DNA from 3 places in the Bowmanella yangjiangensis genome. Region 3 is predicted to be linked to each of the others. Evidence: predicted binding sites of a transcription regulator. Region 3 holds the regulator's gene; each other region holds the start of a gene.
The links. The regulator sigma-54, encoded in region 3, starts transcription at its own class of promoters, with help from an activator protein. The targets are predictions, from matches to a motif close to GTTGGCACGNNNNTNGNNT.
Positions count from the first base shown of each region.

Region 1 (4,695 bases), 560 kb from region 3:
GCCAGAGATGTGAACGTCAATTTCTTCGGGCACCAGACTACCGCACCTGCTGGCCCTGCCATGCTGAGCGCCTTTGCCGGTACGCCTATGTTGCTTGCCTACGGCTGTATTGGCGAGAACGGTCGATATCAGGTTTACATTGAGTCTTTTATGACAGAGCCGGTTGCGAGGACTAAACACGCCTATACAGAGGCGATGCAGCTTTTGTATGACAGATTTGAGCGGATCATTTTGCGCTACCCTGAGCAGTGGTATTGGTCGTTTAATCGCTGGCGCACATGAGCGTATTCACCACTGCAAAGGCTGACGGTGACGGAACAAACCACCTGTTGGTCCCTCATCAGGCAGGGTCGCCAGCCAGATGGGGGTATCGGCACCTTGCTCAGCGGAAAGCGGTGCATCTGGACCTCCCATATCCGTTCTGACCCAGCCTGGACAGGCTGCATTGACCTTCACCTTATCCCCTAACGCGCGGGCCATATTAACAGTCATGGCATTAAGGGTAGCCTTGCTGACCGAATAGGACATAGGGCCACTTAAGCCATCGTAAAAGGTACCCCATCCCGACGTAAGGTTCACAATTCGCCCCCAGCCGCGCTGTTGCATCAAGCTACCTAGTACCTGCATCAGTAAAAAAGGCGCAATGGCATTCACTTGCAGAGCTTGTTCTAACTCTGTTCGCTGACAATCAGGAGCTTCGCCAGGCAGCAGTATGCCCGCGTTGTTAATCAGAATATCTATCGGCCCTAACACCTGGGCTATGGCCTGCGCACGCAGTTCGGGCTTATCCAGTAAATTTAATTCTACGCCTACGGCACCATGGCCAATATTGCGTGCGGCGTTCTCCGCATCTACTTTACTGCGAGCTGCCGCCAGTACTTTGATGTTCCCTCTTTCGGCTAATCCTTTGGCAATGCTAAAACCCAGTCCTCGATTGGCACCAGTTATCAGGGCGGTTTTGGTTTTTTCTGTCATGAGTTGTCTTCAGAAATGCCGTCAAGCTCACTACAACTTTAGACCTTGATTGGGCGAGCAGGGGAGTTTGTGGCGGTGAACTATTAGATATAAGCCCACCCCCGAAGGGTGGGCTTATGGACATTAAGATTTCTCTACAATTTCAAGCTTATCTACGACTTTCGTGACATCAGCGGTGTTTTTGGCGATGGCGATGGCCAGATCGCGCTCTGCGTCAGTGGCGACTTCGCCCTCTAAAGTCACTACACCTTGTTTTGCATCAACATCAATATTGCTGCCGGTGACTTCAGATTCAATCAGTAGGCGGGTTTTAACCACGGCGACCACTTTCGAGTCTGTCAGGGTTTGCACCACTTTACTTGGGCTGTCGCTGTTAATGACAGCCAGCTTGTTATGGACTTTGGTGACACCATCCAGGCTTTCAATCAATTCTCCAGCCAGGGATTTGTCCACTTCGCTCTCGACCTTACCGGTAAGGGTAACTTCACCATCTTTGACATCGGTGTTGATGTCGAATGAATTCAGATTGGTGTTTAGCAGTAAGGTTGTCTCTGCCTTGCCGTCAATCCAGGCGTCCTTGGCTTCCTTTTCCCAGCTATTCTCTCCTGCCATGGCTACCGGGGCCGCAATCAGTGTCAGAGTCATCAGGGTGGTTGTGAGTTTCATCATCGTCTCCTTTGACATTGTCATTAAACTCACTTTACCTGTAGCGAAGATAATGCCAACTTTTAACTTATTGAAAAATATAAATATATTTTTTGTTGGATGGTGTTTGTGTCGCCTGTAGGGGACATTTTTTTGGGTGTGGCTGAATTAGCTCTCGCTGCGAATGGATTTAAAACAGAGCCTAACCTTTGGATTGAACCCCTGTATTGGCGGGCTCTTCAGCCGTTTCTACAGCATGTGGGATAGGGTTAACGAGGTGTTGGTCACTAATGTCCCCACAGCCCGACAATTGCTCGCAGCCCCTATTTTGCAGGGCTGCGAGTCATGTCATTTGAGGGTCGGTGCCAAAACGTTTAGGGACGCCGGGCGAATCTGGATATCCAGCGGAAGGTCGTCGAATACCTCGCCATCAATCACATAGCTCGAGAGATCTGGCCCATCGATACGAATGCGGGTTATCTGACGATGGTGGATGTTTTCCCCTGTTGGACTGATACCTGCCAAAGCCAGCTCGGTGAGGCTTAACAGATGCTGTGTTGAGTTTTCGCTGGGTGACAACCAGGTGACATCCAGTTTGCCGTCAGCCAGATCGGGTTCGCCATCTCCCTGGGCTAATAAGGTGGTAAGCGGCGCTGCATTGGCGACCACCAGACTGTGAGTGTGGAGAGTCTGCGCGGGCTCATCATCAAACTGCACCTCAAGTTGCAGGTTTTGATTTTGCTCAATTGCGCGCCAAAGTCCCAATAAGTAAGCAAATTGCCCCAGTGCATTCTTTTCTTTACGATTGGCGGCTTCAATCATCTGCTGTTCAAAACCGACGGCGGCTAATAGCAAAATCAGCTTGCCGTTGCATCTGGCAGTATCAATGGCGCGAACTTCCCCTTCCAAAATAGCCTGGCAGGCCGTATCTATGGGAAATACTTTGCTTTTGATGCCGCAAATTGCATAGCTTAGGGCATTGGCGGTTCCCATCGGAATGATGCCCAGCGGCACTTGGGTGTCAGTCAGCACCGAAGCGACTTCTGTGATGGTACCGTCGCCGCCGCAGGCTATTACTATGTCTGCCCCCGCCTTGATGGCTTGCTCAGCCAACTTTCGGCCGTTCTCGTCAGGGCTGGTGAGTTTTATTTTTAGCGCGAGCCTAGGGGCAAGTTGTTGTTCTATCTGCGCTTTACAGTCCTGCCATTTGCCGCCGCCCGCCACTGGATTTGCAATTAACCAGGCGTTTACCGCAAATCTCAACTTGTCTTCCTGATGCAAGTACTCTAGTTGTTTAAATTGCCAGCGGTTTAGTCTGGCTGTCTGGCGTATAGCGCGGATACTGTCCAGCACCTCATTTGCCGATTTATCTGGCTGTGTAGCCAAAAGGTAAGCAGCGGCGACTAACACCGAGCGTCCCCGCCCCAGGGCACAATGCACTAGCACTTTACGCCCTTGGCGGTGCTGTTGGTGTAGCCAGTTGATGGCCTGATTTAGTTGTGCGGCATTCGGTGCGCTATGGTCCAATACGGGTACATTCAGGTAGTGAAGGGGCTGTTCTTCAATGGCCCAATCCAGACCATTGAACTCAGCAGTAACGTCTAACACAGCTCGAATACCCTGTGCTTTTAGGTAGTTCAAGTCGCGGCTAAATAATCGGGCACCAAGGTAAAGCTGATCCGTGATTTTCTGTACCTGCGGCACCTTGTCCCGCTTCCTGGCCCAATAGTTGTAAAGCGTGGCACCAAATAAAAATGGAATGAAAAGCCAGCGAATGGCTATGGGAATCGAGCCGTCAGCCCGTTTGCGAAATAAGGCCGGATAGTTGAAAAGATAGGCTAGACCCACCGCAAGTAATGACAAACTGGTCCAGGCCAGGATGATACTGAGGGCCATCCATGGAGAGAGTAAAAACAGAACAAAGGCAGCTAGACAGCCACTTAGGTAATACATCGCAACCGGCATTCGTCCTCCTTTTAACCAGACTGGCGATTTGCCGAATAAAAAGCCTCGCAGCTAAAAATGGCTATTGAGTCAAAGTGAAAAGGGGGGCTTTCGCCCCCCTGTTGATTATTAGCATTCCTTGTCTTTAAACTCGGCTTTCTCCTTCGCTTTTTCGCAAAGTTCCTTTAATTTATCGGCGCTGGTCTGTGCAGCGTCATCCAGCTTCTCGCCGGTTTCTTCTGCAAGGTTCTCAAGATCGTCCTTAGCGGTTTGCATCTTGTCTTTTGCTTGTTCCAACGCGTCATCCAGCTTTTCACCGGCTTGCTCAACGGTTTGGTCAACTTTCTCGCCAGCTTGTTCGGCTTTGCCAGCATTATCACAAGCCGTCAGGCCAAGGGTCGCCAGTAACATTGCCACTGCTAAAGTTTTGTTGTTCATGATATTTACTCCGTTAATTAAGCTGAATTTACAGTTTTGGTCGTTTTCCTCTTAACGCATTGGCTAGCAGTGATATCAGCATCAACAGAATAAACACGAAGAAGATGACTTTCGCGATACCTGTTGCCGCTCCTGCTATACCGCCAAATCCTAATAACGCGGCGATAATGGCAATAATTAAAAAGGTAAGTGCCCAGCCTAACATAAAGCCTCCTGTTGTTTCGGCCGGCGATCCTTCTGCTTGCCAGCCAATGAGTCGCAAAAGTTAATAAGCCAGAACTGTGCCAACACCTATCTGGTCAGGGGGTTTTTAATTGCTCAGCGCGTTACTCTGAAGGCATTTCTTCATGCTGCTTTGGGCAGGAGCTGAGTCTCAGTCCGGGTCAATCAGTCTGGCGCCACAACCCTGCTGGGATAAGGTATCACCGGGATTTCTCAGCCAACAATGTTGTAGGGACAAGCAGCCGCAACCAATGCAATTACTGAGGTTGTCTCGCAAGGCGATGAGGGTATCAATTCTGTGGTTCAGATCGTCCAGCCACAGACTCGACATGTGCGCCCAGTCTTCAACATTAGGTGCTTTGTTGTCGGGTAACGACGACAGGGCATGGGCTATCTTGGCCAGAGGCACGCCGACTTGTTGAGCGGTTTTAATCACTGCAATACGTCGCAGTACATCGCGATGATAGCGAC
Region 1 covers NZ_JAHDJU010000001.1:683,515-688,209, forward strand. The annotation lists gene KJY73_RS03110 (lysophospholipid acyltransferase family protein) at 1-282, shown strand, start outside; gene KJY73_RS03115 (SDR family NAD(P)-dependent oxidoreductase) at 289-975, opposite strand; gene KJY73_RS03120 (BON domain-containing protein) at 1,099-1,641, opposite strand; gene KJY73_RS03125 (diacylglycerol kinase family protein) at 1,969-3,585, opposite strand; gene KJY73_RS03130 (hypothetical protein) at 3,694-4,002, opposite strand; gene KJY73_RS03135 (DUF1328 domain-containing protein) at 4,031-4,207, opposite strand; gene soxR (redox-sensitive transcriptional activator SoxR) at 4,376-4,695, opposite strand, start outside.
Region 1: the regulator sigma-54 is predicted to act here: its motif matches at 1,683-1,701, upstream of KJY73_RS03120 (BON domain-containing protein).

Region 2 (4,695 bases), 1.1 Mb from region 3:
AACTGCTCATCTTCCTGAACAGGTGCAGCATCGGGGCGCTTTTTGCCTTCCAGCCAATCTCCCAGCGCAGGCAACTCATCCAGCTCTTTGGCTAATTCATCAGAAGACAACGACTCATCCGCCATGTCGGCCAGTGCCTGCTCAAGGGCATCATCGTCAAGAATCTCATCTAAACCGGGTTCATCAGCCTGTGTCGTCGGCTCATCAATTTCATCTGAATCTTGCGGCTGCGCATCAGTAACACTTTCCGGCTCGACGGGTGAGTCTTCCTGTTCGAAGGCTTCCAGTGCTTGCTCAAATTCTGCCAGTTCATTTTCCAGCGGGTCGGGTTGCTCATGGGCAAAATCTTCGGACAGCATAGCGTCCAGTTCTTCAGCCTGCTCCGAAGACAAGGCTACTTCATCAGTTGTCAGTTCACTTTGCGGTTCAATGTCGTCTGGCTCTGGCTCTGGCTCTGGCTCTGGCTCTGGCTCTGGCTCTGGCTCTGGCTCTGGCTCTGGCTCTGGCTCTGGCTCTGCAACAGCAGACATTAGTTCATCAGCCTCGTCCATCTGCACGTCTTGTTCATCAGCTAGCGGCTGCTCGGCTTCCAGTTCATTTAACAGTTCATCTGACAGGTCATCCATTTCAGATGACGGCTGCGCCTGCGGTTCAGGTTCTGCTTCGTCGGGTTCATCGGAGAGTAACTGTTCCTCTCCTTGTTCAAGCTCAGCAAGCAGCTCATCGGCCAAATCATCTTGCAGATTATCGGCTTGCTCCAACTCCATCAGCAGTTCATCGGTTAATTCATCCAGTTGCTTACCCTGACTGGCGATTTCATGATCCAACTGCTCAATTAATTCATCGCTCAGTGACTCATTCTTGCTGAATTCATCCAGGTCGAAACCATCATCATCCGCCTGTGGCGTTTGCGCCATAGGCTCATCCAGCAGCTCGTCGATGCTTATCTCCGGCTTTTCATCAGTTTTGCTTGAGGCTAATTGTTCTTCTAAGGCGGCATCCCAGTCATCTTCAGCAGGTTCAGCGGCCGGCGGCGTTTTCACATCTTCCACTTCGGAGAGATCGATGGACTGCCCATCATCCAGATCACTCACTTCATCGAGCAGCTCCTGCTCCTCACCAAACAAATCATCCAGCTCACTTTGGTCAAGCAGGCCACCACCAACGTCCGTCTCAGGCTGTCTGACTTTTTCTTCAGGTACCAGCATCTCATCCGCGAGCTCCTGGAAGTCATCAAACTCTTCGCCTAAGGCCGCATCCAACGACTCTTCCAACTCGTCGGTCAGCACATCATCAAGCAGCTCTTCACCAAATAGATCTTCGTCATTGTCTTCTTGCTCCAGCTCACCGGACAGTTCATCGGCCAGGGCATCCGACAGGTCATCCATGGGACTGTCTTCGATAACAGGCTCAGGGGCGGGAGCTTGGGTTAAAACAGGTTCGGGTTGGCTGGCTTGATTGCGACGGCGTAACCAAAAGGCTAATCCGCCAAGCAACAACAGGGCCGGCACCATGGTTGCGCCAATCAAGGTTGCGGGATTGTTCAACCAGCTTTGCTGACGCTCGGCTTCCTGCTGGGTTTTGATTTCGCGGGAAAAATCCACCAGTTCATTTTGCTGGGCTAGTAATGAAGAAAGCTGTGTTTTGTCCTGTTCCTGGCTTTGACGTAAGGCTTCGATATCTTCATTGACTTTGTCCAGGCGTTTCAGCACCTGATTATTTTCATCCAGCAAGGCCTGCACTGAATCAATAGAGGCGGCAATTTGTTGCCTCAGACTGTCGAATTGTTGGCGGTTTTCCTGATCGATATTGCTAAGCTTTGCCTCGATGGCCTGACGAGTTTCTGCCAGTTCATCGGTACTGGCAGCATTCTTGGGGGTAACCAGGCTACTTCCGGGCTGCGGTTCGGAACTGCTGCCACTGTTATTGGTGCCTGGCTTTTTCAGTGCCAGTTCATCGAGGTCGGCTTTTTGCTTAGCCAACGCCGCATCAATACGGGCGATATACTGCTCGCTGGGCAAGCGCAGCATGGCACCGTCTACCATTAAATTCAGATTTTGCTTTTCAAAGGCGTTGGGGTTGAGTTCGTAAATGGCCACCATGACCTGATACAAACTCAGCGATTTATTCTGACGATAACGCTGGGCAATTCGCCACAAGGTATCTTCTGAGGTAATAGGGCCGTAAACAACACCGGAGTATTCGCGGGTAGCGTTCTTTGGGCCTTTAATTTCAACAGACTGAGCGTAGCTGGTCAGCGACAGGGTAACGGAGAAAAAACTTGCTAAACAAAGCATCAGCAACTGTCGTATTCTCATATTTGTCCTTCGCCGCCCCAACAAATCACCCGCACAGCTCGTACTTAGCGCAGATATAATAGTTATCACTTTTTATAAGTAACCCGCCGGATTACTACCACTCTACAATGCATCAAGAAAAATACAGCAAGTTGCATTCCAACACGAACTATAAACCAGATACTAACCCTGATCCATAAAGCCAACTACTCCATATCGGCCGTATTTAAGCTATTTTAAATACAAAAAAGCCCGGAACAGGGTTCCAGGCCTTTTTTATTCAGACTACCGGCAATTACATGTAATCGCGGATCAGCACTTCAGCAATCTGCACACTGTTAGTTGCGGCACCCTTACGTACATTATCAGATACCACCCACAGGTTCAGACCGTTGGGATGAGTGTAATCTTTACGGATACGTCCGACGAATACCTCGTCTTTACCACTGGCATTGCCAACCTGGGTTGGGAAGTCTTCACGCTCACGCATCAACGTAATACCAGGCGCATCGGCCAACAGCTCTTTGACAGCTTCAGCATCAATAGGCTGGTGAGTTTCTATATGAACGGCTTCACCATGACCATAAAAAACCGGTACACGTACAGCAGTGGCATTCACCATAATGCTGTCATCACCCATGATTTTCTGCGTTTCCCAGTGCATCTTCATTTCTTCTTTGGTGTAGTCATTGTCCATGAATACATCAATCTGCGGGATCACGTTAAAGGCGATTTGGCGGCTGAAGGCTTTTGGCGTTACTTCACGGCCGGACAGCAAGTCTGCGGTTTGTCTGGCCAACTCTTCCATCGCTGATTTACCTGCACCACTGACCGACTGGTAGGTGCAAACATTGATACGACTGATACCAAAAGCATCATGAATGGGCTTCAGGGCCACCAACATCTGAATGGTTGAACAGTTTGGATTGGCAATAATATTGCGATTGCGGAAATCTGCCAGCGCATGGGCATTCACTTCCGGTACCACCAAAGGTATATCGGGTTCGTAGCGGAACTGTGAGGTATTGTCGATAACCACACAACCGGCCTCTGCGGCAATGGGAGCGAACTTTGCAGACACACTGCCACCGGCTGAGAAGAAACCCAGCTGCACCTGTGACCAATCAAAGGTGTCGGCGTCCAGAACTGTCACGTCTTTACCCTTGAAACTCACCGTACCACCAGCAGAGCGAGAGCTGGCCAGTGGGTAAAGTTTGTTAACCGGGAAATCCCGCTGTTCAAGGATTTCGATCATATGCTGGCCTACCAGGCCGGTAGCACCTAAAACGGCAACATCAAAGGCTCGTGACATTTTCTGTTTAATCTCCTTAGTTGAGGTCAAGCCTGACGATCAGCTACGCTGATCAAAGAGTATCCGGCTTTGGACTAAAGCCGAGCCCGCAGATTGCCTTTTTCACCGCAGAATTTCCAGCACTAACTTGCAATGCAGCAAATTCTCTTCGAATAGCATAGTGCCTGCGGATATATTCAAAGCCGCCCGGCTTGTTTACCAGAGTTCTGAACTGCTGATCATCACGACGAATGTCGTACACGCTAAGCACCATATTCGCCACTTGTTGCTGCTCCAGACTAGCAAGCGATACAGGAGCAAACTCAGATGCAGGCAAAACCGAGTTCAGCGACAGCTCACAAGGTAAATCAAACAGCTCAGCCAGTTGTTGATAAAGCATCCAGGTGCCTCTGGCCTTACCTTCCAGGGTATGGCCGGCGATATGGGCGCTGGTCAGCGCGACATAAGGCAGCAGCTCGGTCAGAATATCAGGCTCGTTTTCCCACACGTCCAGTACAGTCGTAAATTGTCTGCCTTGTTGATACAGACTTAGTAGCGCCTGATTATCCAGCACTTCACCCCGACAGGCGTTGATCAGCACTTGCTGATCAGTCAGCGCACTTAAACGGTGTTTATCAAACAGCAAACGGGTGGGATGCGCTCCATCCTCCACCAGCGGCACATGCAAACTGATAATATCGCAGGCCATAATGGCATCGATATCGACCATCGGCCGCTTATCGCCCTGGGCCTGCAGCGGCGGGTCGCACAACAGGGTGTTAACCCCAATGGCCTTTAGTTTAGCATCCAACTGGCTGCCTACATGCCCGGCACCCACTATACCAACCTGCTTGTCTTTAAGTTGCCAGCCTTGCTGCTCAGCCAAAACAAGCAAGCTACTTATCACATATTCGGCCACCGCAATGGCATTGCAACCTGCAGCAGAACCATAGGCAATACCGCGCGCTTCTAGCGCAGCAAGGTCCATATGATTAGTACCGGCTGTGGCCGTACCTACGTATTTCAAATTTGGGCAGTGACTAAGCAGCCTCTCATCCACTTTGGTCGTAGAACGCACCAGTAGGATATCGGCATCAGCCAGGGTTT
Region 2 covers NZ_JAHDJU010000001.1:1,171,783-1,176,477, reverse strand. The annotation lists gene KJY73_RS05295 (FimV/HubP family polar landmark protein) at 1-2,318, opposite strand, end outside; gene KJY73_RS05290 (aspartate-semialdehyde dehydrogenase) at 2,593-3,609, opposite strand; gene KJY73_RS05285 (4-phosphoerythronate dehydrogenase) at 3,662-4,695, opposite strand, start outside.
Region 2: the regulator sigma-54 is predicted to act here: its motif matches at 2,443-2,461, upstream of KJY73_RS05295 (FimV/HubP family polar landmark protein).

Region 3 (4,695 bases):
GCGAGCTTTTCTTGCCCAGAATACGTTCTCGAACCAGCTCGGCCAGTTGATGTACTGACAGTTCACCGGTATCGATATACAAATCGGCTCTTTCGATTATCGGGCCGAGCAGCACCGACTCAGACTGAATGGCATCTGTCAGTGACTTACTGTGCTTGGACAAGGGGTGCAAACGACGGGTTTCGCTAAAGCGCTTAATCAGTACATCATCACTGGCGTCGAGATAGAGAATGGTTAACTCCCAGGTCGACGGCAGATAGTCGAGAATTTCGACCAGTTCTTCCGGGTCCTTGGGCAGATTGCGCACATCAATACTAACGGCCACCTGATCATATTCGTCCACCACAGTATGGGTGAGGGTAGGGAGCAGGTTAACGGGAATATTGTCTACACAGTAATAACCAAGATCTTCCAGCGCTCTGAGTACAATAGATTTCCCTGAGCCGGAACGACCACTGATGATGATGAGTTTCACACTATAGCCTCAAATAGTTCCTGATTTGATTGGGCGTGACGCAGTTTTTTTACCGTTTCCTTGTCATTCAATTTGGCGGCAATGGTGGCCAGGGTTTGTAAATGCCCTTGTGCCTGGTCCTCGGGGACCAATATAGCGAAAAATATGTCGACCGGTTGGTTGTCTATCGCTTCAAATGCGACCCCTGGCTGACTGGTAACCAATATTGCGGTTACATTACTCAGGCCGGCTAAGCGTCCGTGAGGAATGGCAATACCACAACCAATGCCTGTACTACCCATCTTTTCCCGGTTAAGTAAGCTAGTCAGAATGGCATCCTGGCCTATATCCGGAAGGTGTTGGGCGGCAATATCACTAATGGATTCCAGAATGCGTTTTTTGCTGGAGCCTTGTACTGCACATACAGTGCGGTCTGGGGTGAGGATGTCTTTGATTTCCATTTTGCGTTTTTTGTCTGTGTGGCCATAAACAGGCTAAGCCTGTTTATGGCATCAGTGGGCCTAATGGCGTTTCATCTTTTCCTTATGCTTGAGCACCTGGCGATCAAGCTTATCGATAAGACTATCAATGGCAGCATACATATCAGTATGTTCGGAAATAGCAAAGACTTCGGTACCGTTCAAATGTAATGTAGCCTCCGCTTTCTGGTTCAGCTTTTCGACATTCAGAATGACATGAACATTATTAATGTGATCGAAGTGTCTCTCCAACTTAGTAAATTTACTATCAACGTAGTCGCGAAGAGAATCGGTGATTTCAACGTGATGACCAGTAAGGTTGATTTGCATAGTGCCTCTTCCTTTTGTTGGCGAGTCTTACAGCAGACTCTTGCGTTGGTTAGATGGGGGAATCGATAGTGATTCCCGGTACTTGGCGATTGTTCGCCGGGCAACCATAATGCCTTGGTCGGCTAACAACTGCGCAATTTTGCTATCACTAAGTGGCTTGGCAGGTTTTTCTGCCGCCACCAGTTTCTTAATCAGAGCTCGAATAGCGGTAGATGAACATTCCCCGCCGCTTTCGGTTGCTACGTGGCTGGAGAAGAAATACTTCAGCTCATAAATGCCGCGTGGCGTATGCATATATTTCTGTGTGGTTACCCTGGAAATGGTGGACTCATGCATATCTACCATTTCTGCCACATCGTTCAATACCATAGGCTTCATGGCTTCTGGGCCGTATTCAAAGAAGCCCTGTTGCTGCTGAACAATACAGTTAGCGACCTTCAGTAAGGTGTCATTGCGGCTTTCCAGACTTTTGATAAACCATTTCGCTTCTTGCATGTGCGAGCGAATAAACTGGCTGTCGCTGGAATTGCGCGCATTGCGGCTCATGGCGGCATACTGCTGGTTAATACTCAGCTTAGGTAAGCTGTCAGGGTTCAGCTCTACTATCCAGCGCCCATTTTTCTTGGCAACAGATACGTCCGGTATAACGTATTCCGGTTCGCTGGTGACAATGGCGCTACCAGGGCGTGGATTGAGCGTTTGCAGTAACCGCAGTGCTTCGCGTAATTCTTCTTCTTTAAGACGCGCTTTGCGCATCAGAGTTCGGTAATCTTTGGCAGCCAGCAGATCGCTATATTCATTAATCAATGCTTTGGCTTCTTCCAGCCAAGGCGTGTCCGGTGCAAATTGACGCAACTGCACCAGCAGACATTCCTGCACTGAACGGGAGCCTACCCCAACCGGATCAAACATTTGAATGCGCTTCAGTACACACTCAATTTCATCCAGTTCTACCTCTTCGTTTTCAATATCCAGGCTTTGCAGGATATCTTCGGTACTGACTGTCAGGTATCCAGACTCATCAATACTATCGATAATGGCAATGGCAATGGCAGCATCGGTTTCACTGAAAGGGGTCAGACGCATCTGCCAAAGCAGGTGATCCTGAATATTGTCAGAGGTTTCCCCCTGGTAAATGGCATCATCATCACTGGCTGTAGAAGACGAAGCGGGGGCCGAAGAGGCGCTGTAGTATTCATCCCAAGTGGTATCTACGGGTAACTCATCGGGCAGTTCCTGCTTTTCCAATGCGTCGCCGGCTTCCAGGCTCTCGCTGTGCTCGCCATTAGAAAGAGATTCATTGTCGGGACTATTTAAATCCTGCACGTCTCCGGCAGAGAAGTCCTGTCCGTCATCCGCTTCCAACAATGGGTTGGAGTCCAGGGCTTCCTGGATTTCCTGCTGTAGATCCAGCGTGGACAACTGAAGCAGGCGGATGGCCTGTTGCAGTTGCGGCGTCATAGTGAGCTGCTGGCTGAATTTTAGTTGTAATGCGGGCTTCATCTACTTCTTATTATGTTCCAATGGCCTTTCAAGATATTGATATGGGCGTTTTAGCAAAGGTCAAGGTACCCTGCGGCATACGCCTTAACTATAGCCTGAATTGTTCTCCGAGGTATACATCTCTCACCTGCTTGTCATTCAACACCTGTTCGGCGCTGCCTTCGGCGATTAATTCACCATGGCTGACAATATAGGCTTTCTCACACACATCCAGGGTTTCACGAACATTGTGGTCGGTGATCAGAACGCCGATTCCTCTGTCTTTGAGATGATGGATAATCTTTTTAATATCGCTGACAGAGATAGGGTCGACACCGGCAAAAGGTTCATCTAACAAAATAAAGCGAGGATTGGCAGACAAGGCTCTGGCAATTTCAACCCTGCGCCTTTCACCGCCGGATAAGCTCATGCCGGTGCTATGCCGGATATGGTTAATATTGAACTCATCCAACAGAGCGTCGGCTTCTTGCTCGCGTTGTTCCTGATTCAGCTCTTTACGTGTTTCCAAAATAGCCATCAGGTTTTGATATACCGTCAACTTGCGAAAAATGGATGATTCCTGTGGCAAATAACCTATGCCACGACGAGCTCGAACGTGCATAGGTTCGTGGCTGAGTTCTTCGTCGTCGATAAAAATTTGGCCTTTATCCATGGGCACCAAGCCAACAATCATATAGAAAGAGGTTGTCTTACCCGCACCATTGGGTCCCAGCAGACCAACTATCTGTCCGGCGCTGACTTGCAAACTGACATCACGCACCACCTGGCGGTTTTTGTAGCTTTTGGCCAGATGTGAGGCCTTCAAGGTGGGCATGCTGTTACTTCTCCTGCACGGGTTTTTTCTTCGGTTCAGGCTGGAATATTGTCTCTACGCGACCATCTCCGTCATCTGAACCTTGGGCAACCAACTGCTCTTTCTCCATGTTGAATTCGATTTTATCACCGCTGACACTGCTACTGTTTTGATGTAGCTCAGCATTTCCGCTAAGCGTCAGTGTGCGTTTTTCTACATGGTATTCGATATGGTTTGCCAACGCTCGAATGCGACTACCATCTGCCATGGTTTGCTGATATTCGGCAGGATTACCGCGGGCGATAAAAATTTCCCGGCCTTTACCCTGCTCGGCATTTACTTCCACTTCACCCGCTTCAATGCTGAGTGAACCCTGAGTGATTTTTACATCTTCCCGAAAGATGGAGATTTTGTTGATGCCATCTCCGGACTGGAATTTAGAGGCCACTCGGATGGGTTCATTGAAGTCCTGATTGATGGCATTGGCAGCGGCGCTGATTAGCAAGGCGGTCAGCAGCAGGTTCAGTTTAGTTGTCTTTGCCATAGATGGTCTCTACGTGATCCAGTAATTCAAATTGTTTGTTATTCATATCAGCACTAAAACCATTGCCGCGAATGGTGTAATTGACGCCTGAAATAGTCACGGGCTGGTCTGAATGCATGATCTTGTTGTTGAGATCGATTTCAATAAAGCTGGTATTGATGGTTTGTAAAATGCCGTCTTCACTGAGACTGCGGATCTCAACATTGGTTTCCAATTGGATGCGGTTGTCTTCATATAAGGTGCCTTCCTGGGCGGTAATTTCCCAAGGGGGCTCATCAGCCTTAACAAACACGCTGTATTGAGGCTGTTGAAACAAGGTAAAACCCAGGGCTTCATAATGTTCCATGACGGTAGCATGGATGCTGTGGGTGAGAACCCCTTCCTCGTTATACAGGTTGGTTTGCATATTGCGCGCCTGATAATTCGGCTGCCATACATCTTCCCTGGGTTGGTTTGTCTGGGGTTGTTCGCTGTCCTGCCACCAGTTGTAGTTGGTGGCCACAATCAGCAAGAACAGCAGAAGTATACTTAAGGTTAAGCGGTTCATATGCTGCTGCCGTGACTGATGGTCAGTTTATCCTGGGCCTGCAGG
Region 3 covers NZ_JAHDJU010000001.1:120,371-125,065, forward strand. The annotation lists gene rapZ (RNase adapter RapZ) at 1-475, opposite strand, end outside; gene ptsN (PTS IIA-like nitrogen regulatory protein PtsN) at 472-915, opposite strand; gene hpf (ribosome hibernation promoting factor) at 976-1,263, opposite strand; gene KJY73_RS00575 (RNA polymerase factor sigma-54) at 1,291-2,766, opposite strand; gene lptB (LPS export ABC transporter ATP-binding protein) at 2,855-3,580, opposite strand; gene lptA (lipopolysaccharide transport periplasmic protein LptA) at 3,585-4,103, opposite strand; gene lptC (LPS export ABC transporter periplasmic protein LptC) at 4,087-4,650, opposite strand; gene kdsC (3-deoxy-manno-octulosonate-8-phosphatase KdsC) at 4,647-4,695, opposite strand, start outside.